Regions from separate parts of the Oenococcus oeni genome, predicted to be linked through region 3. Evidence: predicted binding sites of a transcription regulator. Region 3 holds the regulator's gene; each other region holds the start of a gene.
The links. Region 3 encodes Rex, which represses fermentation and respiration genes when NADH is low (regulators of the CRP and FNR family bind a similar motif). Its sites were predicted from a motif close to TTGTGAANTANTTCACAA; they were not measured.
Positions count from the first base shown of each region.

Region 1: a site for Rex is predicted at 6,129-6,146, ahead of J3U91_RS01495 (NAD(P)-dependent alcohol dehydrogenase). Genes of this name have one in related genera too.
Region 2: a site for Rex is predicted at 3,412-3,429, ahead of J3U91_RS03570 (iron-containing alcohol dehydrogenase). Genes of this name have one in related genera too.
Region 4: a site for Rex is predicted at 4,167-4,184, ahead of J3U91_RS08835 (zinc-dependent alcohol dehydrogenase family protein). Genes of this name have one in related genera too.

Region 1 is NZ_CP084701.1:292,366-300,308, reverse strand. Features, by position in the region: gene lpdA (dihydrolipoyl dehydrogenase) at 1-532, opposite strand, end outside; partial or broken gene J3U91_RS01520 (2-oxo acid dehydrogenase subunit E2) at 535-1,880, opposite strand; gene J3U91_RS01515 (alpha-ketoacid dehydrogenase subunit beta) at 1,873-2,853, opposite strand; gene J3U91_RS01510 (thiamine pyrophosphate-dependent dehydrogenase E1 component subunit alpha) at 2,856-3,992, opposite strand; gene J3U91_RS01505 (lipoate--protein ligase) at 4,003-5,007, opposite strand; gene J3U91_RS01500 (alpha/beta fold hydrolase) at 5,250-6,053, shown strand; gene J3U91_RS01495 (NAD(P)-dependent alcohol dehydrogenase) at 6,200-7,321, shown strand; gene aldA (aldehyde dehydrogenase) at 7,380-7,943, shown strand, end outside.
Region 2 is NZ_CP084701.1:672,532-680,474, reverse strand. Features, by position in the region: gene kdsA (3-deoxy-8-phosphooctulonate synthase) at 1-255, opposite strand, end outside; gene lepB (signal peptidase I) at 471-1,088, opposite strand; gene J3U91_RS03570 (iron-containing alcohol dehydrogenase) at 2,191-3,363, opposite strand; gene J3U91_RS03565 (hypothetical protein) at 3,841-4,368, opposite strand; gene treR (trehalose operon repressor) at 4,651-5,373, shown strand; gene treC (alpha,alpha-phosphotrehalase) at 5,408-7,054, opposite strand; gene J3U91_RS03550 (PTS transporter subunit EIIC) at 7,073-7,943, opposite strand, start outside.
Region 3 is NZ_CP084701.1:1,369,480-1,377,422, reverse strand. Features, by position in the region: gene galE (UDP-glucose 4-epimerase GalE) at 1-150, shown strand, start outside; gene tsaB (tRNA (adenosine(37)-N6)-threonylcarbamoyltransferase complex dimerization subunit type 1 TsaB) at 147-872, shown strand; gene rimI (ribosomal protein S18-alanine N-acetyltransferase) at 856-1,371, shown strand; gene tsaD (tRNA (adenosine(37)-N6)-threonylcarbamoyltransferase complex transferase subunit TsaD) at 1,368-2,393, shown strand; gene J3U91_RS07235 (redox-sensing transcriptional repressor Rex) at 2,477-3,142, shown strand; gene J3U91_RS07230 (GroES family chaperonin) at 3,255-3,530, shown strand; gene groL (chaperonin GroEL) at 3,534-5,168, shown strand; gene pnuC (nicotinamide riboside transporter PnuC) at 5,319-6,089, shown strand; gene rpsD (30S ribosomal protein S4) at 6,174-6,788, opposite strand; gene ezrA (septation ring formation regulator EzrA) at 7,060-7,943, shown strand, end outside.
Region 4 is NZ_CP084701.1:1,700,902-1,708,844, forward strand. Features, by position in the region: gene alsS (acetolactate synthase AlsS) at 1-1,108, shown strand, start outside; gene budA (acetolactate decarboxylase) at 1,111-1,827, shown strand; gene J3U91_RS08825 (VOC family protein) at 1,882-2,271, opposite strand; gene J3U91_RS08830 (DUF6198 family protein) at 2,291-3,058, opposite strand; gene J3U91_RS08835 (zinc-dependent alcohol dehydrogenase family protein) at 3,062-4,072, opposite strand; gene scrK (fructokinase ScrK) at 4,225-5,100, opposite strand; gene J3U91_RS08845 (D-2-hydroxyacid dehydrogenase) at 5,358-6,335, opposite strand; gene J3U91_RS08850 (TetR/AcrR family transcriptional regulator) at 6,503-7,147, shown strand; partial or broken gene J3U91_RS08855 (ABC transporter ATP-binding protein) at 7,140-7,943, shown strand, end outside.

The DNA of each region.
Region 1 (7,943 bases), 790 kb from region 3:
GTAGAGACAAAGCAGCAGTCGAATCAACAATTCGTTTGCCAAAAGCAAAACCGGGAATTTCAATCGGTCGCGATCCAGTTGCTAGAATACAATTATTAAACTGAAAAAGCTCATGATCATCGCCCTTTACGACATTAATTTGTTTATTATCGACAAAAGAAGCAACTCCATGAATAATATCGACACGATGCTTCTTTAAGAGCATTTCAACACCGCCGGTTAATTGGTTGACAACTTTCTTCTGTTTCCATTCCTGAGTAGTTTTCCAATCAAGTTCGGTTCCGCTGCTTTTTAAACCAAAAGGTTGTTCAGAGACGGCATCATGATAATGATGGCCGACATTAATCAAAGCTTTAGAGGGAATACATCCAACATTCAAACAGACACCGCCGATAAAAGTACTTTCGATAATCGTAACCTTTTGACCCAGCTCTGCCGCTCTGATAGCGGCGACATAGCCACCGGGGCCTGATCCGATTACTACAGTATCAATATCAGTCGCTTGAGCTCCAACAACACCACCAGTTGCCATAATTACACCTCCATCAGCATGTAAGCCGGATCAGCTAACAGGCTCTTCAAATAGTTCATTGAAGTTTGACCAAGCATGCCGTCGATCAAACGATGGTCATAACTCAAACTGAGTTTCATCATTTGACCGGCAACGATTGTACCGTCGTCTGAAATAATCGGTTCTTTAACAATCGATCCTAAACCAAGAATCGCAACTTCTTTAGCATTGATAATCGGTGTAAACCAAGTTCCACGTGCAGAACCGATGTTGGAAATCGTGATTGTTCCGCCACGCATTTGATCGGGCTTAATAGAACCATCACGAACAGCAGCTGCCAAATCCTCAATTTCTTGAGCAATTGCCATAATCGATTTTTGATCAGCATGGGCAATCACCGGTACATACAATCCGCTTGGTGCATTCACGGCAATTCCCAAATTAATATCATCATGGTATACAATTTCTTGTTTGTCCATATCAAGCGATGCATTGATTTCCGGAAACTTCTTAGCCGTAGCTGCCAAAGCTTTGGCCGCATATGCCAAATAAGTCAAATGAATATTTTGATCAGCGGCTATCGGCTTGAATTGCTTGCGATGGGCAACCAGTTTTGAAACTTCAGTCTGATCAAAATTAGTAACTGTAGGAATAGTAGAATTTTGCAGCGACATGGCTTTGGCAATCGCCTTACGAACCGGTGTCATCGAAACCCGGCCTTCTTTAAGTGGGTCGGGAGCTGCGGCTTTTTTAGTCGGGGCAGATTCCGAAGCCGTTTGTTTTGTCGTTGTTTCTGCCTCGCTTGGCTGATTTTCTGGTTCCTTCTCAGGGGCAGCAGAAGAAGTAGAAAAGTTCTCAACATCGGACATCGTAATATGGCCGTGATGCCCACTGGCCGTAACCTGGATAAATCGATTCCATGTTCGTGAGCATAGTGGCGAACCGACGGCATTGCCAAAATATTGCCGTTGGAAGCTGTTGCCGCTCCGCTGCTATTTGAAGAATCAGAAGTTGGAGCTGCTGGAGATGCTTGGCTGGAAACCGCTGTCTTTTTTTCGCTTTCCGCGGGTTCTTCTATTTCCTTGGCCTCTGTTTTTCCCCTTTGGCCATCGTCAGCGGCCGAACCACTACCGTCGCCATCAAACTCAATCAGAGGTTCGCCAACTTTCACTGTTGTTCCCGGTTCAACAAATAACTTCGTGACTTTTCCAGAATAAGGTGAAAGGATCTCCTGCAGAAGCTTGTCGTTTTGAACTTCAGCAACCGAATCGTCGGTTTTGACCTGATCGCCGACTTTAACCAGCCAATCGGAAATTTCTCCCTCAGCCATTCCTTCGCCAATATCAGGCATTTTAAAGATTTCAGTCATAATTTACAATCTCCTTAACTTTGTCGATGATATCGTCAGCATTAACCATCCAATCGTTTTCTGCCTGGGCAAAAGGATAAATGGAATCAGGAGCGGCAACCCGACCAACCGGTGCTTTCAAACTTAAAATGAATCTTTCGGAAATTTCCGCCATCACACTGGCTCCAATTCCGGCCATTCGTTGTGCTTCTTGGGCAACAACCACGCGTCCGGTTTTCTTGACCGATTCGCCGATCGTCTCAATATCAAGGGGTGAAACAGTTCGCAAATCAATAATCTCGGCATCAATCCCTTGTTTGGACAACTCTTCGGCGGCATTCAAAGCAACCGGTGTCATTCCACCATAAGTAATAATGGAAATATCCTTTCCTTTCCGAACGACAGCTGCTTTATCCAATGGGGTCGTGTAATATCCTTCGGCAACTTCGCCTTTGATCGAACGATACAGGTGCAGGTTTTCAAGGAAAATAACTGGATCATTTGATTCGATCGCACTTAAAAGCAAACCTTTGGCATCTGATGGATTAGAAGGCATTACAACTCTCAATCCTGGAGTCTGGGCAACCAGGCCCTCTAAATTATCGGAATGCATTTCCGGTGTCTTTGTTCCGCCACCATAAGGTGCACGAACAACAATCGGCATTTGGCGGGTTCCGTTAAAGCGGAAACGATTGCGGGCCATTTGGCCGGCCAAAGAATCAAGTACTTCGTATATAAAGCCATAAAATTGAATTTCCATGATTGGACGATAGCCCTGAGTGGTCAAACCAATCGCCAGACCACCGATCCCGGATTCAGCCAATGGAGTGTTAAAAACACGGTCCTCGCCGTACTTGTCTTGCAAGCCGTCGGTAGCTCGGAAAACACCACCGTTTTTGCCGACATCTTCGCCAAGAATCAAAACATTTTTATCATGTTCCAAGGCGAGATCCTGAGCTTCTTTAACGGCATCAATGTAACTTTTAACAGCCATTTTTACTTGCCCTCACTTTCGAATTTTTCAATTTGCTCTTTCATTGCATAACCAGGAACTTCCAAAGTATTCTTCAAGTAGTCACTGATTTTTTGCTTGTCGATGTTATCGGCTTTTTTAATATCTTCATCGATTCGGGCATCAATCTGGGCAATATAATCATTCTCTTTGTCTTCATCCCAAAGTCCTTTGTCCGTAATATATTTGCGCATGCGAATCAAAGGATCCTTTTTCCACCAATCAGCAATATCCTCTTTGGTACGGTAACGAAGGGGGTCGTCTCCGGCAGTAGAATGAGCTTCGAAACGGTCTGTCAGAGTCTCAATCAAAACCGGCCCTTTGCCAGAAACTGCCCAAGCCCGTGCTTCTTTGGCTGCAAGATAAACAGCAATTGCGTCCTGTCCGTCGACTACCAGACTTGGAACGCCGACTGCCCAGCCTTTGGCCGCCAAATGTGGAGCAGCAGTTTGAAGTTTGCGTGGAGTCGAAATAGCAAAACCGTTATTTTGAACAAAGAAGACTTCATTTGCATGATAAGCCGCCGCAAAATTCATTCCTTCGTAAAAGTCGCCTTGCGAAGTGCCACCATCGCCGGTATAAGCATAAGAAACAGCTTTTTTGTTTCGCTTCTTTAATCCCAAAGCGACACCGGCTGCCTCCACATACTGCGCGCCAATAATAATTTGTGGAAACCAAGAATTAACTTCTTTACCATCATCGGTCGTATATTCATTCCCAACGACGTGACCGCGGCTCCATAGAATCGCCTTCCAGATCGGCCATCCTTTAGCAACTATTTCGGGAATATCACGGTATCCCGGAAAGAGCCAGTCTTCATCGTGAAAAGCATAGGCCGAAGCCATTTGCGACGCTTCCTGTCCAGCGGTCGGAGCAAAGAAACCAAACCTGCCCTGCCTTGCTAATTTAGTTGAACGAATATCCAGTTGCCGGTTAAGCAGCATATTATGAAAAATGTTAATCAGATCATCATCGCTTAAATCAGCACGTTCCAAAGCTTTTTCGTCAACGATTTTACCATCGTTGTCCAAAACCTTTAACGTTGGAAAAGCATCATCTTGAGCTTTTAGCTGGTAATCAAAATCCAAAATCTGATCATTTGTTTTTGAGATATTTGACATCTTGTTCCTCCTATAATTTTTGTTCAGTTTTAGCATTGAACATATCTGCCAATTCACGATTATCAATTGCGCCAAAATATTGGCCATCGACATTTTTTTGTAAGATATCGTAAATTACATTTGCATTGAACGGCTGATTAATAAATCGATCTTTGATCTCCCGCCAATCGCGCACACCCAGGAAATCGCCGGTAAAAACAATGTCTTTGATCAAACCTTTATCAACATTTGCGTGTACATCGATCGCGCCGGCATCAAATTTTCGATGATTATTGAAATCAAACTCCGGGCTTCGGCCATAATTCCAATCCCAGCTAGCAAACTGCTTATTTCGTAAATCAATAATTGACTGTTTTTGCGCGCTGCTGAGAACGTATTCTCGATCCTTGCCTTCGTCGGATAAATAGTACTGCAGGGCTTCCCAGAATTTCTCTAGACTTAATCCGGCCGGAGCATAATCCTTGATATTACCGACTCGTGAACGAACCGAAGTCGCTGCCTTGGAAATAAATTTTTCGTCGGCAACATTTAATGAACTAACCATTGTTTCGACATTTGAATTCCAAAGCAAAGTTCCATGATGCATTAAATAACCGCCGGCATAACGTTGGGCGTTACCGCTGACTTTTTTACCGTCGACAGTCAAATCGTTTCGGCCGGTAATCTGTGCATCGATACCGACTTCACGCAATGCGTCGTACATTCGTTTGACGAACTTATGAAAATCGACTTCCGCACTGCTCGCTACCGGAACAAAAAAGGTAAAACAAATATTTCCCAAGTCATGGTAAACAGCTCCGCCACCGGAAACCCGACGAACCACCTGGATATCATGCTCGTCAATATAATCTTGATTTACCTCGGCAAAGGTATTTTGATTTCGTCCTACAATGACAGCATTTTTGTTCTGCCATAAAGAAAAGACCGCTTCTTGGGGCTTTAAATTATATAAAAGCCAAGTATCCATCGCGATATTCGTGTAGGCGTCGTTCCCAAAGTATTTGATAAATTGCATTTCTAACCTCTAATTTGTGAAATGTTGCCCACAATTTCTGTAAGCGCTTTTAATTAACGACTCTGTTTTAACACTGAAAAAAAGTCTGCAAATTGAACATTGGTTCAAAAAGGCTGTTTAAAGGGCTTTTCTTTTTAGTAAAAGTTTTGATATTATTACAAATTTAATTTTTCTATAAAAATATCTGATTATAAATTAATTCACAATCTCCTTGAAAATGATAGTTATTTTATACTGGCTGTATGGCTAATTTTCAAACAAATGATAAAGTTAGGATCAAATACCATATTCAAGGAAAAGAAGATGGGCAGGCTTTGATATTTATCGAGGGCTACTCGGGAAATGAAGCAACTTGGGCGGCACAAATCAATGATTTTGTGAAAGCCGGTTTTAAAGTAATTACTTACGATCGAAGAAACCACGGAAAAAGCCAAAGTGTTCCCTATGGAATGCAGATAGCTCGTCACGGTTTTGATCTAGCAGAATTAATCAATCATCTCAAGCTGAAAAAACCCGTTCTGATCGGCCATTCAATGGGGGCATCGACAATTTTTGCCTACCTATCTTTCTTCGGTTGCCAAAACGTTAAAGCAGTTGTTACCGAAGATCAATCTCCCAAAGCAATTAGTGAAAACGACTGGGTTTTCGGCTTGTTTAACAGCAGTTGGGAAAATTTTTATAAAAATGCAGCTTTAATCGAAACGACCAAATTGACCAGATTACCAATCAGTAGCGAAATAAAAAGAATCTTGGGAGAGGCCTATAGGAGCTATCAACCTTTCGATTTTCATTTCAATCAACCTTTGTTGCTTGACTCTCTGGTCCAGGATTGGCGCGAAGAAATCAAAAATGAAACTGTTCCCCATTTATTTTTGGCCGGCTCGGCTTCCCCTTTATGGTCGTCGGAGCATTCAAAGGCTGCTGCAAGTTTGAGCCCTTTTGCAAGGGCCTATACTTTCAAAGGCTGCGGTCATATTCCACATCTGGAGTCAGCCGATGAATTCAATCGACTCGTAATTAAATTTATTCAAAAAAACAGTTACTGATTTGCAGGAGTTCTTACTCCTGCTTTTTAATTTTCAAAAACAGTTTTCAACTTGCATTTTTTGCCTAAAAAGACCTTGTAAATTTATTCACATTGAACTATCTTTGAGGCGTGTTAAGCAAACAACACAAATGGAGATGTTAAATTATGAAAATTAAAGCTGCTGTTATTCCCAAAGTTGGTGATAAATTTGAAATCAAAGACGATGTCGAATTGGCTGATATGGACGATGACGAACTCCAGGTAAAGGTTGTTGCAAGTGGAATTTGTCATTCCGATGAAGCATTAAGAAAAGGAGATGCCGGATGGACTTTTCCGACAATTCTTGGGCATGAAGGTGCCGGAATTGTCGAAAAAGTCGGTCCTCGGGTTTCACAATTTAAACCAGGTGATCACGTCGTTATGTCATTTTATTCAGACGGCACCTGCGTCAATTGTTTAAAGGGCATACCGACTCAGTGCCTGGACTATGCCAAATATAATTTGAGTGGAACCAAACCCGATGGAAGTGATCATTTTAAAGAGAACGGCCACCACGTAAGTGATATGTTTGATCAATCATCATTCACGACTCATACAACTGTTCACGAAAGAAATGCAATCAAAGTCGATAAGAGTCTCGACCTGCGTAAACTTGGACCGCTCGGCTGTGGTTACGTAACCGGTTCGGGAACTGTTTTGAATACTTTAAAACCGGAACCTGGTTCAACAATGGCTGTTTTTGGAACCGGAGCGGTCGGATTGGCTGCAATGATGGCCGGAATCATTGTTGGCTGTACGAAAGTAATTGCAGTCGATATTGTTCCGTCCCGCTTGGATTTGGCCAAAGAAGTCGGGGCAACCGATGTTGTCAACAGCAAAAACGAGAACGTGGTCGATGCCATTAAAAAAATAACCAATGGCCGCGGTGTCGATTACGCGGTTGACACAACCGGCGTCCAGTCTGTTATGACCGACTCGATTAAAGCCTTGGGTGCCGGTGGAACGAGCGCCTTGATTGCCGTAACACCAAAATTAATCAATATCAGTTCATGGAATGATCTTTGTGTCATGGACAAGAAAGTTATTGGCGTCAACATGGGTGATTCAATTCCTCAAGTCGACATTCCAAGATTAATCGAATACTACAAAATGGGTAAATTCCCGTTTGATAAAACAGAGAAGTTCTACCCATTCGAACAGATAAACGAAGCAGATGCTGATTCTGTTAACGGTAAAACAATCAAGCCGGTCTTGGTCATCGATAAAGATTATCAGCCCGGCGACTGATCCAACTTACAGATAAATAAAATTGAAATCTTTTGTTAAATAAAAGGAAGCAATTATTATGGCTCTAAAACAATATCAAATGTATATAAATGGTGAATGGGTTGATTCTGATAATGGAGAAAAAATAACCGTTTATAACCCATCAAACGAAGAAGCAATTTCGCAGGTGCCTTCAGCTTCATTAAAACAAGTTAAAGAGGCGATTGACGATGCCTATGCAGCACAAAAAGACTGGAAACGAGTCCCCGCTGCAACACGAGGTTCTTACCTAGTTAGAATTGCTGCTCTAATTCGCAAAAACGCTGACTACTTGGCCCGCACTTTGAGTGAAGAAGAAGGGAAAATTCTCTCGTTGGCGATGACAGAAGTTACTTTCTCAGCCGATTATATCGATTACATGGCTGCTCAGGGAAGAACTTACGAAGGAGAAGTAATTCAATCCGATAACGCCAACGAAAACATTGCCCTATTAAAACAGCCCATCGGAGTTGCAGCTGGAATTCTGCCGTGGAACTTCCCCTTCTTTCTAATTGCCAGAAAATTTGCCCCAGCGCTTGTAACCGGAAATACGATTGTAATTAAACCAAGTTCCGATACCCCAAACATCGCCTTGGAATTTGCT
Region 2 (7,943 bases), 700 kb from region 3:
TTTGATCCTTTCCAAAATCGCGAGGCCCTTTTCCAAGCCGCTGCCTCTGTCGGAATCAGCGGAACTCCGATTGGCCTTATCAAAGGAAGACTTAAAAACATAATTGATATGGAGCTTTTCGGTAATTTCCTTCAGTTTCTCGGCAACTTGAGCGCAAGTTTCATATGATTCAATTGCACAAGGACCCGCTAAAAGAGTCAATTGAGAATCTTTAAAAGCAAAATCTTTAAAAACGGTAGAAATTTTTTCTGTCATAAACTTCTCCTTAAAATAAATTTTGAAAAGATGATCTTTCCTTCAATTTGAAGGAAAATGAAAAACAGTATGAAATTGTTAATTTTATACAAGTATACAGAAAAAAGATTAAATAAAAATTACTATTTGATTTCACGGAGTGGTTGCTTGCGTATTTCGAAAGAAAAAAATATTTTCCTAGGAAACGGTCAGAACCCAGATTAAACAACTATTTGCTAATTAAAAAAATTTTTCCAGGCATCATTGACTGCCTTATGACTTTTATCCCAAGGAAAAATCTTCGCAACGCCAAGAACGTGCGACTTTTTGACAAAACCAAAATATCTACTATCTTCAGAAACTGAACGATTGTCCCCCAAAACAAAATAATTGCCCTTTGGAACTTTAACAGCTTTTCCATCAATCCAATGAGATTTTCCGGAAACAAAAGCCGATTTGCCCGATGACAGATATGACAAATCCCAGTTCCCGGTTCCTGTAGTTCGGTTATAACGAGAAATATATGTTTGAGATATTTTTTTGCCGTTAACATAGATATTTCCGTTGGAAGCTTTAATTTTGTCGCCCGGGACACCGATTACACGCTTGACATAATATTTTTCTCTGGCTTTAATACCGGGGTCCTCTTTTTTAGCATTAAAAATAATTACGGAGCCGCGATGTATTTTTTCCAGCTTGAAAGCCCAAACTCTCTGGCCGTTTTGGAGGTTATTCAACATTGAATCGCCATCGACTTTAACCGGAACCAAAAAAAACGAATGAATTATAAATGCCAGTAATAACCCAATCGTTATCGGAAAAATCCATGAAAATATTTTTTTAATTTTACCCATAATAATCCGCCCAGTCTTTCTAACTAAATAGGCTACTACAAGACCTTGATCATTAAAAAAAAATTTTAAGAATATCCAAAGAAATCATATTATTTTTGAGTTGATTCAATCGGATTTTATATTGGAAAATTTAATCTTCTTTGTTGGTAATTGATATTTGTAATATCTGATTTAAATTATTATAATGGATTGATGTAAGCGCATCCATTGATGTTGCTTACAGTAATTTACACTTTCAATTTTTTATGTTTACATCAAAAAACGTTTATGCCCACCCACTTTTTGGGGCATTTTTTTAACTCAAAAATACTAGTCGATTAATTAGGAAGGCCTATTGACAAAAAAGCTGCCAAAAAAAAGGAATCGATCAGCGAGATCTCCGGAACAACAGCTTATGCGTGAAATTGAAAAAAAGATAAATTACAACAGTCGCAAGGAGGACAAGAAGCAAGTAGAGGGAAAAAATCGAAATAATAAAGACCCACACAGCATTGTTTTTCAATAACAGCGAATAGGTATCGTGGATTCCCTCATAATCAAACAATAGGTGCTTCGTGGCATCCAGAATCGTCAATAATGTAGTGATAAAAAAACCATATTTAAAACTTCTTTTTAGTACTTTAATTTTCATCGGTAAAAAATAATCTTAATAATTATACAAAAAAATAATGCTTAATATAAAATCAATCATAAAAGCGATCTGGACAAAAAAGTTCTTAAACAATTATCAATCGTTTGATATAACTATGAATTAAAAAACAGCCACAAATATGACTGTTTTTTAGAGAAAACTAAATTTTAAGAGAAGAACTTATACGAGGACGTTGTTATCAACGCCAAAGTTTATTATAATACATAAATGTAAGCGAATACAACAATGTTGCTTACAACTTCTTTCGATTTCAAATTACTTGATGTTTGAATTTGTGATTCTCTATTTTAAATAACTGCAATTGATGATAAAGATCGTGGTTATATTAATACTCTTATTGGATTGTAATTAATTAAAACTCCCGATTACTTGGATCGGGAGTTTTTTTAACTTAAATACTCAATGTGTATACGAATTTCGTTTTTAATATTTGACCAATAATCAAGTTATTCATTTTGCATCGTAAGCTTCTTGGAATATTTTAACGATATCCTCTTTAGTACCTTTACGTGGATTGGAAAATGCATTGCCGTCTTTTAAGGCATTTTCTGCCATTAAGTCGAAGTCTTCGGGTTTTGCGCCGATATCTTTAATCGAGTGTGATATACCAACATCTTCAGATAGCTGTTTCATTGCTTTAATTGATAATTCGGCGGCGTCTCTGGTTGACAATCCATCAGTATTTTCGCCCATAATCCGTGCCAGTTCGGCAAAACGTTCCGGATCGGCGATTAAATTGTATTCTTCAGCATAAGGAAGAAGCAACGCACAGCAAACACCATGTGGGGCATCATACTGGCCACCCAACTGATGAGCCATTGCATGTACATAACCGAGATTGGCATTATTAAAGGCCATTCCAGCCAACATCTCGGCTTCGACCATTTTGGTACGAGCTTGAAGATTGTGTCCGTTAGCAACAGCTTCACGTAAACTGCTTTCAATTAATTTAATCGCCTGAATGCATTGTGAATCAGTAATCGGATTATGATCAACCGAAACATAAGGTTCAACTGCTTGAACAAAAGCATCCATACCAGTTGCAGCTGTTAGTCCCTTTGGAATGTCTAACATCAATGTCGGATCATTAAACGACACAAGAGGAATATTTCTCCAGGAAACAACAACGAATTTGAGGTGCGTCTCTTCATTAGTGATAACAGCATGCCGGGTCAATTCCGAACCAGTCCCGGCTGTCGTGTTAACAGCAATCAACGGAGGCAGCGGATTTTTCAGCGTCTCGATGCCGGCCAATTTTGTAATGTCGTCGCCATTCGTCATAATGATGCCGGCACCTTTTCCGGTATCATGGGCTGATCCACCACCAACCGTAATAATTGAATCAGCGTCCTCCTTCTCGTACAATGTTTTGACTTCTTTAATGTTATGAATTTTTGGGTTCGGTTCGACTTCGTTATAAACAACATAATCGACACCGGATTTTTTTAAAGAAGCAAGTGTTTGAGCAACAGCACCATTTTTTAAATTCTCAAGAAACTTATCAGTTACAATAACCGGTTTCTTCATTCCCAGCATTTTTGCACGTTCGCCAATTTTTGAAATGACCCCCGGACCAAAGAAATTAACACTGGGCATCAAAAAATCATATGCACGCTCTACCATATTTTTAAGCCTTCTTTCTGGGATGGATAATACTATTTTGTGTTATTCATGATAAATATATCACAAGGAAACTTTTCGGTTAAATCAAAGGTCGTGAATGAATATTTATTGGAATATTTTTATTTAAATATTTTTATTTTTTAATTAAAATAATTTATTTTGGTTAAAATTAAAGTTGCTGAGTTCTTTGATCAAAAACAAATAAAGCTTATTGACGAGAAAAGCCTCATAGCTTTCTTAATGAATGATTAGCAAAAATAAAGGAGAACGGGTGTTGAATGGACAAAAATATAAACCTAGATCGTGCGATCGAACTTGCAATTGCATTGATGAACCTCAATTCTAATTTTCAGCAAAAGTATGATTCAATCGAGTTGACAAGAGAAAGCGACATAATGGAGCTTGTGAGGATGTTTAAAAAAGACTTGGACAACATGTCCTGAAAAAGTATTTTAAATCTAAAATCTCACTGACCAGCTAATTTTCAGGCAGAGTGTATAACGAACGCTTGGAAATATTAATTTTGAATTTATTTGAATAAATTATTTCACCCGTGACTAAACGAGCGGCAAAAACAAAATTTGTTTTCGAATAATCCAAACCGGTGAACTTTGCTGAAATAGATTTTTTAACGGTAGAAAAACTAATGTCTACGAAAAATCCGTCCAAACCGTCTAGTGAAAAAGGAACATAAACCATTTTATTAGCCGTCTTGGATATTCTTTCACCCTCAACAAGGAGCGTTCTAATATTTAAAACAATTTTATTTTTTGGAATAACTTTATTATTTTCCGATTTTGGTTCGACGATTAAATAGAGTCTATCAAAAAGAATTGGTACACCCTTCTCCTTTTTCAAGAGAACCCTTATATAGTTAGTTTCTCTTTTGCCATCATCACTCAAATTTTTTTTTGAAATTTTGCCGTTTTTAACCAGCAGTTTCCCTTTAAACACGGGCAGCCGATTGAAGGAAAAAGCAATAGCAACGAATAAAATGATGATCAAAAGTATAAATAATGTTTCTCTTAAAAACTCGTTGGAAAAATTTTGTAGTATAAATTTAATTATTTTAGTTAAAATTAGCCTCTTTTTACTATATCTAAATTAAAAACTTTATTCTCATTATGCCAAAATTTCTGCATGAAAATTTAAAATTAAATGATTCTTGAAAACAAAAACTTCAAAATTCGGTTTCAAGATTCAGGCCTAAGATTGTGTGCTTGAAAAACGTTTTCAAGTATAATGAGATGCAGCAATCATAGTTCTTGATGAAATACGAAACGTCTGATGACAGCACGCTATATTGAAATTTATCAACAATTCAAAACAGATATTATTCAGGAAAAGTACCCTGCCAATTCTTTTTTGCCGAGCGAAGCAAAAATAGCCAGTCAATTTTCCTGTTCTCGGGATACCGTCCGCAAAGCTTTATCACATTTGGAAGAGGACGGTTTTATTCAAAAGCAGCATGGCCGCGGATCACAGGTTTTGCAACATAGTTTAGTCAACTTTCCAATTTCTGGTTTAACAAGTTTCCAAGAATTAAAACAGGTTCAAAGGTTGGATGCAAATACAAAAGTTGTGTTGCTTAAGAGACTTCAATCAACGGCTATGAACCGACAAACGACTGGTTTTCCGGCCAAAACCAAACTATATCACCTCATTCGCGTCCGTTATATTAACGGTTTGGCCAGTGTCATTGACGAAGATTATTTCGATCGGAGCGTGGTGCATAATTTAACAGCTGAAATTGCTGCTGGTTCAATCTATGAATATTTAGAAAACACAGAGAAGCTTACTATTTCATATGCTGAAAAATCAGTGACAGCAGAATTAATCAGCAAGCAGGATCGCTTGTTAATGCCCGATCTTCCCGAACGGGAGAACCGTTTAATCCAAGTCGAAAGTCGTGTCCATTTAGCCGACACAACATATTTTCAACATACGATCAGTAGACACCGACCTGATAAATTTCAATTTAATGAATTCTCCCGACGCCAAAAAAAATAACGAAAAACCCGCTCTTAAAAGATCGGGTTTTATTTTAATATTTAATTGCAAGTGTCTCGTATGGCTTAAGAGTTAACTGCCTAGCAATCCTTTTATTCGAATAATTCGACAATATAATTTTCCCGCCAAGAGACTCTAACGGCAGTGATAAAGTAATTTTTTCTTCACCAAAATGGTTGATTACAAGTAATGAATCTTCCTGAAATTGTCGTTTAAAAGCAATTATTTCGGGAATGTCTGGAAAGAAAGGTTGATAATCCCCTTTAGCAATAACTTTTTCTTGTTTTCTCAATAAAATAAGTTGTTGGTAGAAACTAAACAATCCATTCGGGTCAGACAGATCCTTAGCAACATTGATATCTTTATAATTTCCATTAGCCAACCACGGCTTGTGTCGTGAGAAACCAGCATATTTTTCTGAATTCCATTGCATTGGTATTCTAGAATTATCACGTGACTTGCTTTTAACGATTTGGAAAGCTTCACTAGCTGAGGTCCCTTTTTTCAATAATTCTTTATAAGCATTATGGGATTCGACATCGACATAACTATCGATAGATTTGAAATCCGGGTTTATCATACCGATTTCCTCACCCATGTATATATATGGAGTGCCCCGATTCAAATGAACAACGGCAGCCAACATTTCCGCTCCCAAACGGTAATATTTCGGGTTGGAAACGAAGCGGTTAATCGCACGTGGTTGATCATGATTGTTCCAAAACCAAGCAGGCCAGCCGTTACCATCCGATAAGCCCTTTCCCCATTGATGCAGAACCTGTCGCAATTTTTGAAAATCATAAGGTATTTTGGTCCATTTATCGCCATTTTGATAGTCGACTTTTAAATGATGGAAAGTAAATGCCATCGACAGTTCGTGACGATCCGGTGCCGTGTATTCAACTGCGTTTTCAACGCTAGTTGAGCTTAGTTCGCCGACCGTCATAATATTATTTTCTTTAGCAAAAACGTCTCGATACATATTTTGCAAGTAATCATGGACGATTGGTTTATCCGTATACATAGTTTTACCGTCCCCGCCAGTCGGATCGTCTAATAATTGCTGATCCTTGCCAATTACGTTGATTACATCGAAACGAAAAGCTTTCACGCCTTTATCAAGCCAAAATTTCAACACATGATTTACTTCCGAAACAACTTCCGGGTTCCGCCAATTCAAATCCGCTTGGGAAATATCATATAAATGCAGATAATCCAAGTCAGTATCCCCAAACGATGCCCAGGCGCTGCCGCCAAATTTGGACTGCCAGTTATTTGGAGCGGAACCGTCAGCTTTTTTGGGTCTAAGAATATAATAAGCCTGATATTTTTTGTCCCCGGCCAAAGCTTTTTGAAACCATTGATGAGTTATCGAAGTATGGTTAAATACCATGTCCATCATAATGCTAATATTATGCTCAGCCGCTTTGGAAACAAGTTCCTTAAAATCATTCATTGTGCCAAAAATCGGATCAATCGCACGATAATCACTAATATCGTATCCATTATCGCGTTGAGGGGAAGGAAAAATCGGATTCAGCCACAAATAGTCAATTCCTAATTTGGCTAAATACGGTAAATTTTCAATAATTCCCTTCAAATCGCCAATACCATCATTGTTGCTGTCTTTGAACGATTTTGGGTAAACTTGATAGACAACTTTATTTGCAAAGTCAGACATAGTTCCGTCCTTCATAAATTAGTTAACTGCCTCCTTAAAGACATTCTTTCTCTCGACGTTTCTTACCATGTCAACGTCGTTATCCTTGAATCCCCAGAAGTAAACAGCTAGGAACGAAACAACCGTCGTTACAATACTTGCAATTACGAAAATCCAAATATTATTCGGGTTTGTCTTTGAGAAGAAGGAAGGAAAACCAATCCAGGATCCCGTGAACCCATACATATTTATTTTCATTAATCCAGCAGTAAAGGCACCAACAGCACTGCCAATACTTGCCATCCAAAAGACACGCCCGTATTTCAAATTAATACCATACATTGCTGGTTCTGTTACTCCGGCAAAACCAGATAATGCACCGGCAAAGGCCAGGTTTTTAAGATCTTCTTTCTTTGATTTTGCCCAAACGCCCAAAGCTCCGGCTCCTTGCGCAATCATTGTGAAATTAACTAATCCGTTTAAAACAGAATGTCCCGTCGAGGCAATATCGTTGGAAATAAGTGGAATAACCATCCAATGCAGACCGAAGATAACCAAGCACTGATAGAAAGCTCCGATAACCAATCCAGCAATTGCTTCGTTAGAAGTAACCAGAAAGTTAATCACAGCAGCCAAACCAGCCGAAATAAGAGAAATAACCGGGCCGACTATAGCTACAACAACTGTTGTAACAATAAACAGTGTGAATAAAGGTTGGAAAATCGAGCGTAAACTAAGCGGCAAAACTTTCTTCAACCAATTTCCGACCGGGCGTGCCAGCCAAGCCGCGAAAATAATTGGAAAAATTGTGTAAGAATAATTCGGAATGTGAATCGGCAAACCAAAGAAGGTTGCATTTAAAGGAATTCCAAATAAACTATTTATTCCCTTTGTCGAGGCCGCTGCAATC
Region 3 (7,943 bases):
GGTGATCCGGACGCTTTGGTTGCTAGCCCGAAAAAAGCCAAGGAAGTACTTGGCTGGGATCCTAAATTAAGTAACGTTGAGGATGAAATTAAATCTGCCTGGAATTGGATGACTAAACATCCAAATGGCTATGATGATAAAGAACAATGAAAATTTTAGCTTTTGATACAAGCGGATCGACGCTGAATGTCGGTATTTTCGATTCGACAACCGGCCTTTTTTTTGCTCATAATCATGAGCATGATCTGGCCAGAACACATTCGATGAAGATTTTACCGGCTATTTCCGAACTCATGAGAAAAGCAGCTTGGGATTACAAAGATTTGGATAGAATAGTGGTAACAGCCGGGCCTGGTTCTTTTACTGGATTAAGGATCGGCGCAACGGTTGCCAAAATTTTGGCCAGTCAGCTTTCCTGCGATTTGGTGGCGGTTTCAACCCTTTTTGCAATTAGTGATTCAATAAAGCTTACTGCCGGTCAATTGAAAGTACCGCTGATTAATGCTCGCAACCATAACGTTTTTGCCGCAGCTTATGATCAGCAGGGAAAAGTTGTAGTTTCTGAAAAACACTGGGTTTTTTCCAAGCTGCTAAAACAACTGCCAAAGAATAGCTGCTTTGTTTTTGAAGAAGGAAGCGGCGACGAGTTCAAAAATGAAATCAAGGATAATGCTTTTAAATTTGTCGAGCAGAAATCCAATCGTTTAATCGATCCAAAAGTTCTGGCAAAGTCGGCTTTGTTTTTACCGGTCATTGATCCTGATCACTTTGTTCCCAATTACCTGCGAAAAACAGCTGCCGAAATGAATTGGGAAGCGAAACATCCGGAAGCGAAGGATGGGGAATATAGCAAATATGTTTCTGAAGTCTAAAAAAATCGAGGGTTTTAGCGAACGACGGATCGAGATTGCCAACACACAAATTTTGATTCGCCAGGTCGATTTGGAAGATACGAAAAAATTAGTCGCGATTGAAGAGGCTGTTTATACCGGCTCCGCCCCTTGGAATCAATTTGCTTTTGTTTCGGAAATCAATCAAGGCCGCGGCAATTTGTATTTGTCGGCCAATGTTGGTGGACAGGCGATTGCTTTCATTGGTATCTCTTATCGCAAACGGCAACATGATTTGCACATTACGAATATTGCCGTGCTGCCGATTTGGCAAAACAAAGGACTTGGCAGTTACTTGATTAAGTTTGCCGGGCAATTGGTTAAAGAAAACAATCTGGGAATTCTGTCTTTGGAAGTTCGCCGTTCAAATAGAAAAGCGCGTAAGCTTTATGAAACGCTCGGTTTTAAAGAGATACAGGAATTGCCCAGTTATTACGATGATGATCATGAGGATGCAATTGAGATGGAATGGTGCTTATGAATGAGAAAACAGATGATATAATATTAGCCTTTGAATCTTCAGCCGATGAAACGAGTGCGGCAGTTGTTAAAAACGGTAATACAATTCTCAGCAATGTTGTCGCCACTCAAATTGCCAGCCACCAAAGGTTTGGTGGAATCGTTCCCGAAGTTGCCAGCCGCCATCATCTAGAATGGATCAATCGCGTAACGGAAGAAGCTTTGACAAAAGCCGGTATTAATGATCCTGAACGGCAATTGTCCGCGGTGGCAGCAACTTACGGTCCTGGTTTAGTTGGATCTTTATTGGTTGGTCTGATGGCAGGGAAAACATTTGCTATGGTCCATCATTTACCTTTTATTGCCGTTAACCATTTAGCCGGGCACATCAGTGCAGCCAACTTTGTCAAAGCAACGGTTTATCCGGCATTGGCAATTATGGTTTCCGGAGGTCATACGGAATTACTTTGGATGGAAAAAGAGAATACTTTTCAAATCATCGGTACAACGCTTGATGATGCTGCCGGCGAAGCATTTGATAAAGTTGGTCGGATTCTTGGCCTTAAATATCCAGCTGGCAAAGAAATTCAAGAAATGGCTGGTCACGGTAAGGCTGTTATTAAATTTCCAATTGCACATACCGAAGACGATTTTGATTTTTCTTTTTCCGGTTTGAAATCATCTGTATTAAACTACGTTCACCATCACGAACAGGTCTCAGAAGAATTCAATAGGAACGATGTTGCTGCAAGTTTTCAAAAAGCAGTCGTTGAAGCAATTACCGAAAAGAGTAGATTGGCAATTGAAAAGTTTCAACCAAAGCAGCTATTGCTCGGTGGCGGCGTTGCTGCCAACTTGGCTTTACGAACTGCTTTTGAAAATTTATCGAAAGAATATAAAATTGAACTTACGGAAGCACCGATTAAATTATCCGGTGATAATGCAGCAATGATCGGTGCAGCTGCTTATCTTAATTACAAACAGAGATTATTTGCACCACTTGATTTGAATGTTGATCCATCTTTAAATTTTGCAAGAATGTGAGCATTTCACAATTTTTGTGATCTTTTTATCTAATTCGTTTACAATTAATATATCTTAGGTCAATGAAAGGATTTGAATATACTATGACTGCTGATACACAGATACCACGCGCAACCGCTCAACGTTTGCCGATTTATTATTATTATTTATCCTCGCTGCATGAAGCAGGCATAAAGCGGATCAATTCAACAGAAATTTCCGAGGCGATCAAATTTGACGCAGCCACGGTTCGTCGTGATTTTTCTTATTTTGGAGCTCTTGGAAAGCGTGGATTCGGTTATGATGTTTCGGCTTTGCTGGATTTCTTTAGCAAGGTTTTGTCTCAGGACAAGCTTAATAAAGTTGCCGTGGTCGGAACTGGTAATTTAGGCCAAGCTTTGATGAAATACAACTTTGTTCATTCAAGCAACATTCAGATTGTAATGGGATTTGATGTCGATCCAAAGAAAAAGGAACTGAAGATCGATAATGAAAAGGGTGAAACGATCCCGGTCTATTCGATTGGCGATTTAAAAAGCGAATTAAATAAAGAAAATGTTATGATTGCAATTCTGACGGTTCCCGGAAAATCCGCCCAGGAAGTTACCGACCAATTGGTTGATGCCGGTATTAAGGGCATTCTAAACTTCTCTCCGATTAGAATCACGGTTCCAAATAGTGTCAGGGTCCAGCATGTTGATTTAACGACCGGGATGCAGACTTTGATTTATTTCGTTGATAATTTTGAAAACATTAAAAGTGCCAAATAGGCATTATTCAATTTAATTTTAAAAAGGTCAGACTTTGTCAAAAAGTTTGACCTTTTTTGACCAATTGCGTTATAATTTTACGCGGAACAAATTAAAAGGAGGTTTTACATACATGATCAAACCATTAGGCGATCGAATTGTTCTTAGTATTGACCAACCTGAAGAAGAAAAGGTTGGCGGAATTTTAATTGCAAATAATGCCAAAGAAAAACCAGTGATGGGTTCTGTTGTGGCAATTTCGGAGACAAGTGTTGGAGATTCAAAAGCTCCCAAGTCTGTTAAAGTCGGCGATAAAGTTATGTTTGATAAATATGCCGGTTCTCAAGTTACGATCGACGGGGAAGATTACCTCATTGTTCACGAAAAAGATATTTTGGGGGTATTGTAATATATGGCTAAAGAAGTACGCTTTTCTGAAGATGCTCGCACTCGTATGCAAGCTGGAATCGATAAATTAGCGGATGCCGTTAAGACAACGATCGGTCCTAAGGGTCGCAATGTTGTTTTGGAGCAAAGCTATGGAACACCAACAATTACCAATGATGGTGTCACAATTGCGAAAGCTGTCGAGTTGGACGATCATTATGAAAACATGGGAGCCAAGCTTGTTACGGAAGCAGCTTCCAAAACTAATGATGTCGCTGGTGATGGAACAACTACAGCAACTGTTTTGACTCAAGCTATTGTTAATGAAGGCTTGAAAAATGTTACAGCTGGTGCTAACCCAGTTGGTATCCGTAGTGGAATTGAAAAAGCAACTGCAGCCGCAGTTGCTGGTTTAAACAAGAATTCCCACGAAGTTGAGGATTCATCTTCTATCCAACAGATTGCTTCTATTTCTGCTGCTAATGAAGAAATTGGTAAATTAATTGCCGATGCCATGGAAAAAGTTGGTCATGATGGTGTCATCACGATTGAAGAGTCCAAAGGTATCGAGACCGAATTGGATGTCGTTGAAGGTATGCAGTTTGATCGTGGATATATGAGCCAATACTTTGTTACCGATAATGACAAAATGGAAACAAATTTGGACAATCCATATCTTTTGATTACTGACCAAAAGATTGGCAACATCCAAGATATTCTGCCAGTTTTGCAAAGCGTTGTCGAACAGGGACGTTCTCTTTTGATTATCGCGGACGACATTACTGGAGAAGCTCTTCCTACTTTGGTATTGAATAAGTTGCGTGGAACCTTTAATGTTGCTGCTGTTAAGGCTCCTGGATTTGGTGATCGTCGCAAGGCTCAGTTACAGGACATTGCAATTTTGACCGGTGCAACGGTTGTTACTGAGGATCTTGGTTTACAACTTAAAGATGTAACTATTGACCAATTGGGACAAGCCAATCGTGTAACTATCACAAAAGACAAAACGACAATTGTCGAAGGCAAAGGCGACAAGACTGCTTTGGCTGATCGAATCAAGTCGATTCGTCAAGAAATCGATTCGACTACTTCGGACTTTGATCGCGAAAAGCTCCAGGAGCGTCTTGCTAAATTAGCTGGTGGCGTCGCTGTTGTTAGAGTTGGTGCTGCAACTGAGACCGAATTAAAAGAAAAGAAGTATCGGATTGAAGATGCTTTAAATGCCACTCGTGCTGCCGTTGAAGAAGGCTTTGTTGCAGGTGGGGGAACCGCATTTGTTAATATAATTCCTGAAGTTAAGAAAGTTGCTGATTCATTACAAGGCGATGTTGCTACCGGTGCAAGAATTGTTCTTCGTGCCCTAGAAGAGCCTTTACGCCAAATTGTTGAAAATGCCGGTTTGGAAGGCTCGGTTATTGCTCAACGTGCTAAGAGCGAAAAACCAGAAGTTGGTTTCAATGCTGCGACAGGTGAATGGGTTAACATGATTGATGCTGGAATCGTTGATCCAACCAAAGTTACTCGTTCTGCTTTGCAGAATGCCGCTTCTGTTTCAGCTATGATTTTGACTACCGAAGCAGTTGTTGCCGAGCTTCCTAAGAAAGACGCTCCAGCTGCTCCAGCTGCTCCTAATGCTGGCGGTATGCCGGGAATGATGTAAAATTCTCTATTTTTAATTAAGTTTTTTAATGATAGTAAAGTTAATTGAATAAATTTAAATTACTGTTTTAAATCCTGATTTCGATCAGGATTTTTTTGTTACTCTTAATAACGCGCGCTCGCGTATAGAACAAAAAATTGGAGGAATTATATGGAGCAACAACATACTTTTAAAGATTTATTTAAACCATCTTGGTACATTCACCAAATGTCTGGTTGGTCAACATCGTCATACATACTCTTGCTATTTGGCTATCTTTTTATTGCATGGCAAACATTTAGCGCACCCTTGAACGCAATTGCAATTTGGACTTTTGTAGCCGCTATTTTAGGCTTCACTACAACACTTGCAATTACGAATACACGTCCCTTAAATGGAGTTTTTGGGTTGATTTCCGCATTAATTTATATTGTGGTTGCAATCCACGCTAAAAACCCTTCTGATGCGATTCTTCAGGGAGTTTATATTGTTCTACTTGACATACCTGTTTTGATTTCACCAAATTGGGCGATTGATGTTGAAAAGAAAGTACGCAAGATTTCCGAAGTCGGAGCTCGTAATGAGAAACATGATTCGTCTTATTGGTACAAAATGTTTTCAGTGGTTTTCTTTGCAGCTTGGATTGTCTTATATTTCTTTGAGATTTATATTACCAAGACACCTCGCCCGATTATCGATTCGTTCACTGCGGCGATCGGAATAACTGGAGCACTTTTAACAACTTTGCGTTTTTCAGAGTCTTATTACTTTTGGATTATTCAGGGAGCGGCCCAAGTTGCATTGTGGGGAGTTACTGCTGTTCAAGGAGATGCCTCACTGGTCCTCTTCTTCACTTACATGCTTTATTTGGCCAATGATGCCGTTGCATTGCTGGACAAAAAAATAGCTTGGTTCCACCATACGGTTAAAACAAGCAATTGAAAAAACTAAGAAGCCGAAGGGCTTCTTTTTTTGTATATTTTTGTAAAAAAAAGAACCACCATCAGGTGATTCTTAATTAATAAATTAACCAAGACGGTTGTAATATTCAACGATTAGAGATTCGTTAATATCAGCACCAAGTTCTTCACGTTCTGGATAACGAGTTAACTTTCCTTCCAGCTTATCTGCATCGAACTCAACAAAGGGAGTGTTGTTCAATGAAGCCTCTACCGAGTTAAGGATTGGAACGATTTTCTTTGAACGTTCGCGAACAGAAATGATCTGTCCAGGCTTAACCTCATAAGAAGGAATCGTTACTCGTTTTCCATCGACAAGAATGTGTCCGTGATTTACTAGTTGACGAGCCTGTGGGCGGGTAGACGCTAGTCCAAGACGGAAAACAACTGAATCCAAACGTGTCTCAAGTAAAATAAAGAAGTTGGTACCGTGCAAACCCTTGCGGATTTTGCCGGCTTTTAAGAATAAATTATGGAATTGGCGTTCTGACAATCCATAAGTAAAACGAAGCTTTTGTTTCTCACGCAATTGCGTGGCATATTCTGATAATTTTGGACGACGTCCGGTATTTCCATGATCACCGGGAGCGTAAGGGCGTCTTGCTAATTCCTTGCCGCTTCCAGAAAGAGAAATACCGAGACGACGGCTTAAACGCCATTTTGGTCCGGTATAACGTGACATATATTCTCCATTCTGTTGTAAATGGGCCAAGCCAAGATTCGTGCAAATCGACTTCGGTCTAACAGCTTGCCTACTCAAAGATTTGCTTTGAAATCGATTTGTTGACGAGCTTCCTGCTTGACTGCTGTAAACAACCATTCCATAATACGCGCTCAATGGCTGAAAAGCAAGCATGAGGACTGGCTATGTTCGTATTAAAGCGAACTATATTTTAAGAAAAGCTGATGTTGCTTTTGACTTGCCTCCATAAGACATAAAATAGTAAGCAGCTATGATTTGGGTCTTATTAATAATTTCGATAATTTTACTGGTCAGTTACCTGGCCGCCGTACTTTTTCAGCGTTCCTATGCAAAACGAGCGAATGAAGTTGTAGAAGAAAAAGACAAGTTGGCACAGATTAACGTCAGACAAGCGCTTTTGGATGCCCGTAAATTAAGTTTAACCGGAAAATCCCTGCATGAGTATCAGCAGTTGGAAGCCGATTATAACGATATTGAGAATTCAAAGTTCCTGCATATTGACCAATTAGCCAATTCGGTCGTTTTTGATTCGCGTGGATTGAATGTTTTTAAAACGCGCGATGAATTCAACACTTTGAATTCGACTTTAAAAGAAACGAAAGCAAAAATTGCCAGTATTCAAGGCGGCTTGGAGAAATTGAACGAAGTCGATCAGGAACACCGCAAGGCGGTTGATGAACTTCGATTAAGATATGACAAGTTGCGGAAGAAAATTTTGGCCGAATCCTTTAAATATGGTCCGGCCTCCGAGCCGCTAGAGAATGTTCTCTCCGGTTTGGAAGATAATTTTGCCAAGTTTGTTAAATTAACCGAATCGGGTGACCATACGGCTGCGACTGATGTTTATGAACAACTTCGTGTCGAGACTAACGATTTGGAAAAGAAAATGATTGATATTCCTCCACTATATGATAAATTAGTCAATCGTTATCCAACGAACTTCAAGGAATTGCAAAACGGTGCCGATCAATTGACAAAACAAGGATTTGTTTTCGATGCCGATCCAAATGTTGTAATTGCCGACATGAAAAAGAGCCATAGCCAGATTTTAAATGCTTTGAAAAATTTGGACATGAAAAAGACAGCGGATGCCGAAAGAATTCTTGAAGTACAGATTAAAACTCTTTACGATAC
Region 4 (7,943 bases), 330 kb from region 3:
ACAAATCGAGTTCCTGGCAGGTAAAATACGTCAGGCAAAATTGCCGGTTATTTTGGTTGGCCAACGCGGTTCCGACGAAAAAACCGTCAAAGCTCTCCATGATTTTTTGCACGCAACTAAATTGCCGGTTGTCGAAACATTTCAAGGTGCCGGTGTTATCGATCGGTCTTTGGTAGAACAATCGTTTTTTGGGCGTGTTGGTTTATTTGCCAACCAAACCGGCGATCAACTCTTAAAAGCTTCCGACTTGGTAATTGCACTCGGTTATGATGCCGTTGAATATGAACCGCGTGTTTGGAACAAGAATAATAAACTGCCGATTGCAACGATCGATTCGATCCATGCCCAGATCGATGCACATTATAATCCGAAAATTCAATTAGTCGGCGACATGCCGGTAACAATTAATCTATTGGCCAAACAGCTCAATAATTATTCGCTGTCAAAAGAAAGCAATTCTTTGCTTAATAAATACCGTGAACAGCTTAAAAGCGAGCCTGGCGGCCCAAAATTTGTCGCAAAAGTCGGTCTGTCCCATCCTTTGGATGTTGTTCACGCCATTCAAAAACAAGTCGACGATAATATGACTGTTACTTTGGATGTTGGCTCGGTATATATATGGATGAGCCGTTTCTTCCGTTCATATCGTCCGCGTCATTTTTTAATTTCCGACGGCATGCAAACCCTGGGCGTTGCTTTGCCTTGGGCAATTGCGGCAGGTTTGGTTCGTCCAAATGAAAAAATTGTCAGTGTATCCGGGGATGGCGGCTTTATGTTTTCCAGCGCGGAATTGGAAACAGCTGTTCGACTGAAATCAAATCTGGTTCATATTATTTTTAACGATCATGGACATTACGATATGGTTAAATTCCAAGAGGAAATGAAGTACGGCAAATCAGCCGGAGTCGATTTTGGTCAAGTCGATTTTGTGAAGTTTGCCGAATCCTTTGGAGCAAAAGGCTTGCGTGTAGATGATCCTACAAAAATCGACCAAGTTTTGACTGAGGCGTTTAATTGGGATCAAGGACCGGTTTTGGTCGATATTCCAGTCGATTATTCGCACGATACCGAACTTTATTCGGAATTGATCGAAGGAGATATGGATTAAAAATGAAAGATTTAACAAAAGCTTATCAACATGGCACTTTGGCTCAAATTATGGATGGCCAATATGATGGGACAATACTGCTTAAAGATCTTCTCGAACACGGCGATTTCGGTATTGGTACAACAACCGGAATCGGGGTCGAATTAATAGTTTTGGATGGGGTGGCTTATGGAATCCCCAGCAGCGGAAAAGTCCAAAAAATGGACATCGAGCACGAAAAAGCACCCTTTGCAAATATTAACTACTTCGATCAAAAGTTGAAGAGCGAAAGCCTAATTAATCTTGATTCCGATAGTTTTCAAAAAAGGGTTGAAGAAGAATATAAACTTAAAAATGTCTTTGCCGCAATTAGAGTACACGGAGAATTTACAAATGTTTTGGCGCGATCAGCCGATAAACAAGAAAAACCATACCCGCCATTTTCAAAGGTCGCGGCAGCGCAACATGAATTCCATGCTGATTCACTGACGGCAACGATGGTTGGCTATTATTCAGCAGCGATGTATGAAGGGACAACCGCGGCCGGCTTTCACCTTCACATTCTCTCCGATGATCGTCAATTCGGAGGGCACCTATTAGATTTTAAAATCAAAAAAGCCGACCTCCAGGTTCAGATTTTTCAGGATTTCCAGTTGCATCTACCAATTGAAAATCCCGATTTTCGCCGACGCGAATTAGACTTGGAAACTTTAAAAAAAGCGATTGAAAAGACAGAATAAATAATAAAAACGGACCGTTATTTGATCCGTTTTTTAAAACTTATTTTTGAAAAATCAAAGAATATGACAAAATTCAATTGTTTCTTCATTTGGCCCAAGAATATTGAAGAAACGAATTCCACGATCCCAGAACGAAGGGATTGATTGAATTTCATCATTAACCAAACGTAGGCCTTGTTCTTTAGCAGCGCTAAAAGCTTTTTCGATATCCGTTGTATTCAGGGAAATGTGATTAATTGCACCGGCCTTCATAACCGCTGGATCGCCTTCCCATGTTTCAATCGTTAAATTGCCAAAGCGCATAAATGCACAACGATTCTTGCCGTTTTTGAACAATCCGGCTTCTTCAAAACCAAGCGATTTATAGAAATCGATCGTTTTATCCAAATCAGCCGAAGGAATACCCACGTGTTGAATTCCGGTAAAGAAATTTTTTAATGCCATGTTGAAATTCTCCTTTTTATTAATTAATTTGTTTTCCAACATCCAGTGCCTGGTGATGGAGATGGAGAAAGACCCGCTTATCGGCAAAACCGGTAATTCCACCTTGAAAGAGAAAGGCGAAAATCGTGCCCAAGCCCAAATTTGTAAACTGGTGATCGATAATTAAAGCAATGATTGCCAGAACCGTTGGTGGAATATAGGATACCCACATCGCCGCTGCAGCATTGCCTTTGAAATATTTAAAACGCAGAACCTGCATTAAATCATCCGCCGGATGCAAAACCAGATTAACTCTTTGATAAATCGAGATAGCAGTTGCGATCAAGGCAACACCGAAGAAGTTTAAAACGATATAAAGAATGATCATTCCTAAACTGTGGGCTTCTGGCAAGCCTTTGAATACCGGATAAACACCATTGAAAAAATCAGCGAAAACCTGAATCAATGCTGAGAAAGGAACCATAAAAATCATATTTCCGATTGCTCTTGACCAAGACCAATGACCGATCAGAATCGCGTTCAAAATTACTGTTAGAACACCAATAATAATAAAGGCCCAGAAAAGATTCCAATTAAGCGCATCTCCGAAGTTTACTGTTGCAGCGGTCCAATAAGCAGCTCCTAAATAAGAAGGATGGATTTTGGCACTTGTTACCAGTGTCAAAACATTTCCAGCTGAGTTAATAACCAGCGATAAGATGAAGTAAGCAATTGAGCTCTGCATTGAAATTGTTCGTGTTTTTTGTATTGGTTCTGTTTTTGATGTTGCTGAGATATTAGAAGACATCGATTAAGCACCTACTTTAACAACAGCTTTGCTGACATTTTTAACACTGCCATCAAGATAATCGGAAACTTTATCAAGTGATGGTTCATTACTAATCAAAGACAATACGTCCAATTTCCCGCTCGACAACAATGCCAAAGAATCTTCAAAAGCATTAGGGTTGATAAAGGAACCTTGAACTGTAAGTTGCTTTTGATAAACCTCGTAAGTATTCATTTTGAATTCCTGATTTGGTTTTCCGACACCAAACATCAAGACTTGCGCTCCTTTGACAGTTGCATTAACGGCTTGTTCTTGTGTTTCGGGAAGACCGACTGCTTCGATCACAACATCATAATCAGCCGGAATCTTGTCGCGAGTCGTATTGTAAGTATTGGTAACGCCAAATTTTTCTTTGTTCAGAGCCAGCTTTTCATCGATAATACCGGCAAAATCCACTTGATGAACTCCGTAAGCACGCAGAAGTTGAACAAACAATTGACCCATAAAACCATCACCGATTACCAGAGCCTTTTGATAAGGCGTTAACTTTAACAACTTAACACCGTGAACAGCACATGAAATCGGTTCGGTTGTGGCGGCGGCTTTTAAAGAAACGTTGTCAGGAACCTTGTAAACCTGTGTCGAAGGTGCTGTGAAGTATTGTTCCAAACCTCCGTTACGGGTAACACCGACGGCCGACAAATTATCACAAAGTTCTGGACGGCCAGTCCGGCAATAGAAACAGTGGCCACAGTATATGTTCGGATCAACCGTTACCCGGTCGCCGACCTTGACGCTTGTAACTTTCTCACCAACTTCGGAAACAACCCCGGAATTCTCGTGTCCCAAAACAATTGGTGGAACCGCAGCGGCCGAACCCGGCAAACCATTGTAAAGAGCATGGTCGGTTCCACAAATTCCGGCGTATTTGGTCTCGATCAAAACCTCATTTGCCTTCACTTGAGGCTTGTCGACTTGTTCAATTTTCATATTCTTAACGGCAGTTAATACTAATGCATCCATCGTTGCCATAATAAAATCTCCTTTTTTCAACAATTGTCAATTTAAGAATCAACAAAGGAATCATTATTCAAAATGGGAAATAATCTTTAATTCAAACCCTTTTATGTGAAATAATTCACTTATTGTATTATATCACTATTAAAATAATTTTTTCACTAACTTTATTTACGATATTCCAAAAGTGCCAAAGCAAAATCGCCTAAAGTCGCTGATCCGTTCTCCTTGATTGCCGGCATCACAATATAATCTTCCAGTTTTCCAACATCGACATAATCATTTAACAGCTCTTTAAACTGGACACGAACCTTTTTCAAAAATTCCTCGCTAACGACGCCGCCGCCAAAAACAATCTTTGCCGGGCGAAGTGTCAAAGTAACTTGAATCGCTGCTTGAGCAACATAATAAGCCACTATGTCCCAAACATGGTCAGTCAGTGGAACGTTTTGACCTTTTTTACCGGTTCGCGCTTCAAAAGTCGGACCGGAAACGAGTCCCTCAAGGCAATCGCCGTGAAAAGGACAAATTCCTGGAAAGTCCAAATCATCCGGATGACGCTTTAAACGTACATGCCCCATTTCCGGATGGCCAAGATCACCGATAAATTTGCCATTCACAATCGCGCCGGCACCAACACCAGTTCCGATCGTGTAATAAACCAAAGAATTAATATGCTCGTTGAATAAAGTCGAAATAACATATTCTCCATAAGCCGAACCATTAACATCAGTGGTCCAATGAATTGGTACATCAAAATCTTTTTTTAAACGACCTACGAAATCAACATCGGCCCAACCGGGTTTTGGCGTATTTGTTATGTAACCATATTTAGGCGAATTGCGACGCAATTCAATCGGTCCAAACGAAGAAACGCCAATCGCTTTTACATCGTCAAATTTCTTAAAATATTCGACACATTTTGTCAATGTTTCTTCTGGTGTAGTCGTTGGAAAACGAACAATATTTTTTGTCCGGTAATCCTCATTGCCGACGGCACAAACAAATTTGGTACCGCCAGCTTCAATGCTTCCTAGTAACACTCGCATCCCCCTCTGGTACAAAAATAAGAATTGATATAAAAAACAATCAATTATTTCACTCTGAAGGATAAATAAATCCAATTCAGAATCAGTTCTATCAAGTTTTTTCCGATCCAACCAGATTTATAAATCCTTCATTAACTTGATGTTAGCGTTTTCAAAAAAAGCAATAAAGTGAAGTTTTCCACAAAATTCAATTAGTTTGTGGAGAGCTTTTTGACTGTTTTTAGGGATTGATTTAAATTATTTTTAAAAGTTTAATAAAGAATTTCATTCTCGATATGTTTGCCTTGAGAAAGGGCAATCGCATCGTTTAAAGCTATTTCAACCATATTTTTAACGGCCAGGTTCGTATAAAAAGCCACGTGTGGCGACAGTAAAACGTTGTCCCTCGACATTAATTCCTGAACATCAGCCGGAAGTTTGTCAGGATTTTGGATTTTGCCCATAAACTCGGTTTCATTGGGCAAAACATCCAGAGCTGCTCCAGCTAATTTTCCGCTACGCAAATTTTCCAATAAAGCCGAAGTTTGAATAATCCCTCCGCGGGCAAAGTTTAAAATGTATGCATTCTTTTTAACTTTTTGAAAAAAATCTTTGTCGGCCATACCATTGGTCTGCTTGTTTAAAGGCGTATGGAAAGTGATAACATCAGCCCTTTTCAAAGCATCGTCAAGATTTGTATAATCCAAAAAAGCTTCATTTTGAGCATGGTAAACCGGATCAACTGCCAAAACCTTCGCGCCAAGTACATGAAGCATCTCAGCCAGAGCCGAACCAATACGTCCAGCGCCGATAACAGCGACCGTTAGATCATGGATTTCTTTCCCCTGAGGGGCTGCAGACCATAACCAATTACCCGATTCTGTGGCCTGATAATATCTCTTGTTGTCACGGATCAGGTTTAAAAGTTGTGTCAATGTGTATTCGGCAATCGCTCTTGGCGAATAAGCTGCGACATTTGACGCACGCAGTCCGGCTTTATGAATCGCATCGATATTTAAAATATCGTAACCAACCTGACGGATACTGATTTGCCTGATACCTAATTCAGCCAGACGAGAATACACCATGTCAGGAATGTTGACCGTCTGTTGGGTAACAACCGCATCGAAACCGGCTGCCAAATCGACATTTTTTTCGGATAAATAATCGGTTTCCTGAACGATTTCATGGCCAGTACGATTGGCAAACTCTTCAATATAAGGTACTTCATCTTCGAAAACAGCATACATTAGGATTTTCATATTGTTGCAATCTTAACAAAAAAAATCCTCGATAACAAACTAAAAGATATCGGATTATGAAAAGGAAAACAAAATCTTTTTCTTGACTTTTAATTTTAATAAAGTTATTATGACATGTTGTCATATGACAACATGTCATAATAAAAACAATCTGTATGCCGAAAGAAACTTTTTACAATTTAAGTGAAGAAAAACGTCAAAGGATTATTAATTCCGCTGAAAAAGAGTTCTTCCGCGTGCCCTTATCAAAGGCAAGTATTGCCAATATAGTTACTGGAGCCCAAATCCCTCGGGGAAGTTTTTATCAATATTTTGATGATTTGAATGATTTGTATCATTATTTTTTTGAAAAAAAATTTCAGGGCTTTCATGAAAATTTCAAAAAAGAACTCGAAAATCACCAAGGCGATTTGATTGAGGCATGGCGGCAAGTCGCAAAAAAAGTCTTGAGAAGAATTGTGAATGGCGAGAATTCGATTTTTTTCGAAAATGCTATTTTCGGTTTGAATATTCAACGAGATCAAAATATTATTGATAGTTTTGCGAATTTTCATCATCCGGAAAACAAAGCACCGGAATATTTCGATGAGATAGATTTCTCTTTTTTGAAAATAAAATCAAAAAAGGATCTGATAACTTTGCGGCACATAATGTCGGGAATCATCATTCAAGCAGCAACGGCCTACTTTTCAAAATGCGATTCCGGTCAAAAAGTGGATTTAGAAGATATCCTGGAAGGAATAGACAAACAAATAGACTGGTTAAAATACGGAGTATATAAGGAGAAAGAGCATGATTAAATTAGCCAAAGGAAGAATGAGCATATGGGCAGTTGCAGCATCAGTCGTTTTTATGATCATTCAGGTTTATACGATGCTGCTTTTGCCTGATTTGACTTCTAATTTAATCAATAACGGCGTTATCAAAGGCAATATAAACTACATATATCATACAGGTGTCTGGATGGCCTTATATTCGTTCATCTCGGTTTTAGCCGGTGTGGCTAATGTTTATACTTCAGCGATTGCCTCACAAAAACTTGGGATGCTCTTAAGACGCGATATCTATAACAAAGTAATGAGCTTTTCCAACAAAGAATTCGACCAAATCGGCACTTCGTCTCTAATTACAAGAACAACCAACGACGTCGTCCAAATTCAAAATGTCGCCATGATGTTTTTAAGGATGATGCTTATGTCTCCGATCATGCTGGTGGCGGCCAGTATTATGGCCTATAGCAAGTCGCCTCAATTAACAAAAATTTTTCTCGTATCGATTCCGGTTTTGGTGATTGTAATCGGTATTGCGATGTACTTTGCGATACCACTTTTCAAAGCAATGCAGAAAAAAACCGACCGAATCAATCTGGTTTTTCGTGAGGGACTGACTGGTGTCCGGGTTATTCGTGCTTTTGGGCGAGACAAGTTCGAACAGTCTCGTTTTAAAGATGCTAACGATGATTATACAGACAATGCCATAAAAGTCTTTACAATTATGTCGGCAATTTTTCCTTTGGTAACCTTGATAATGTCTGGAACAAATGTCGGTATCACTTGGTTCGGAGCAAAATTAATCTCCTATCAGGCAATGCAAACC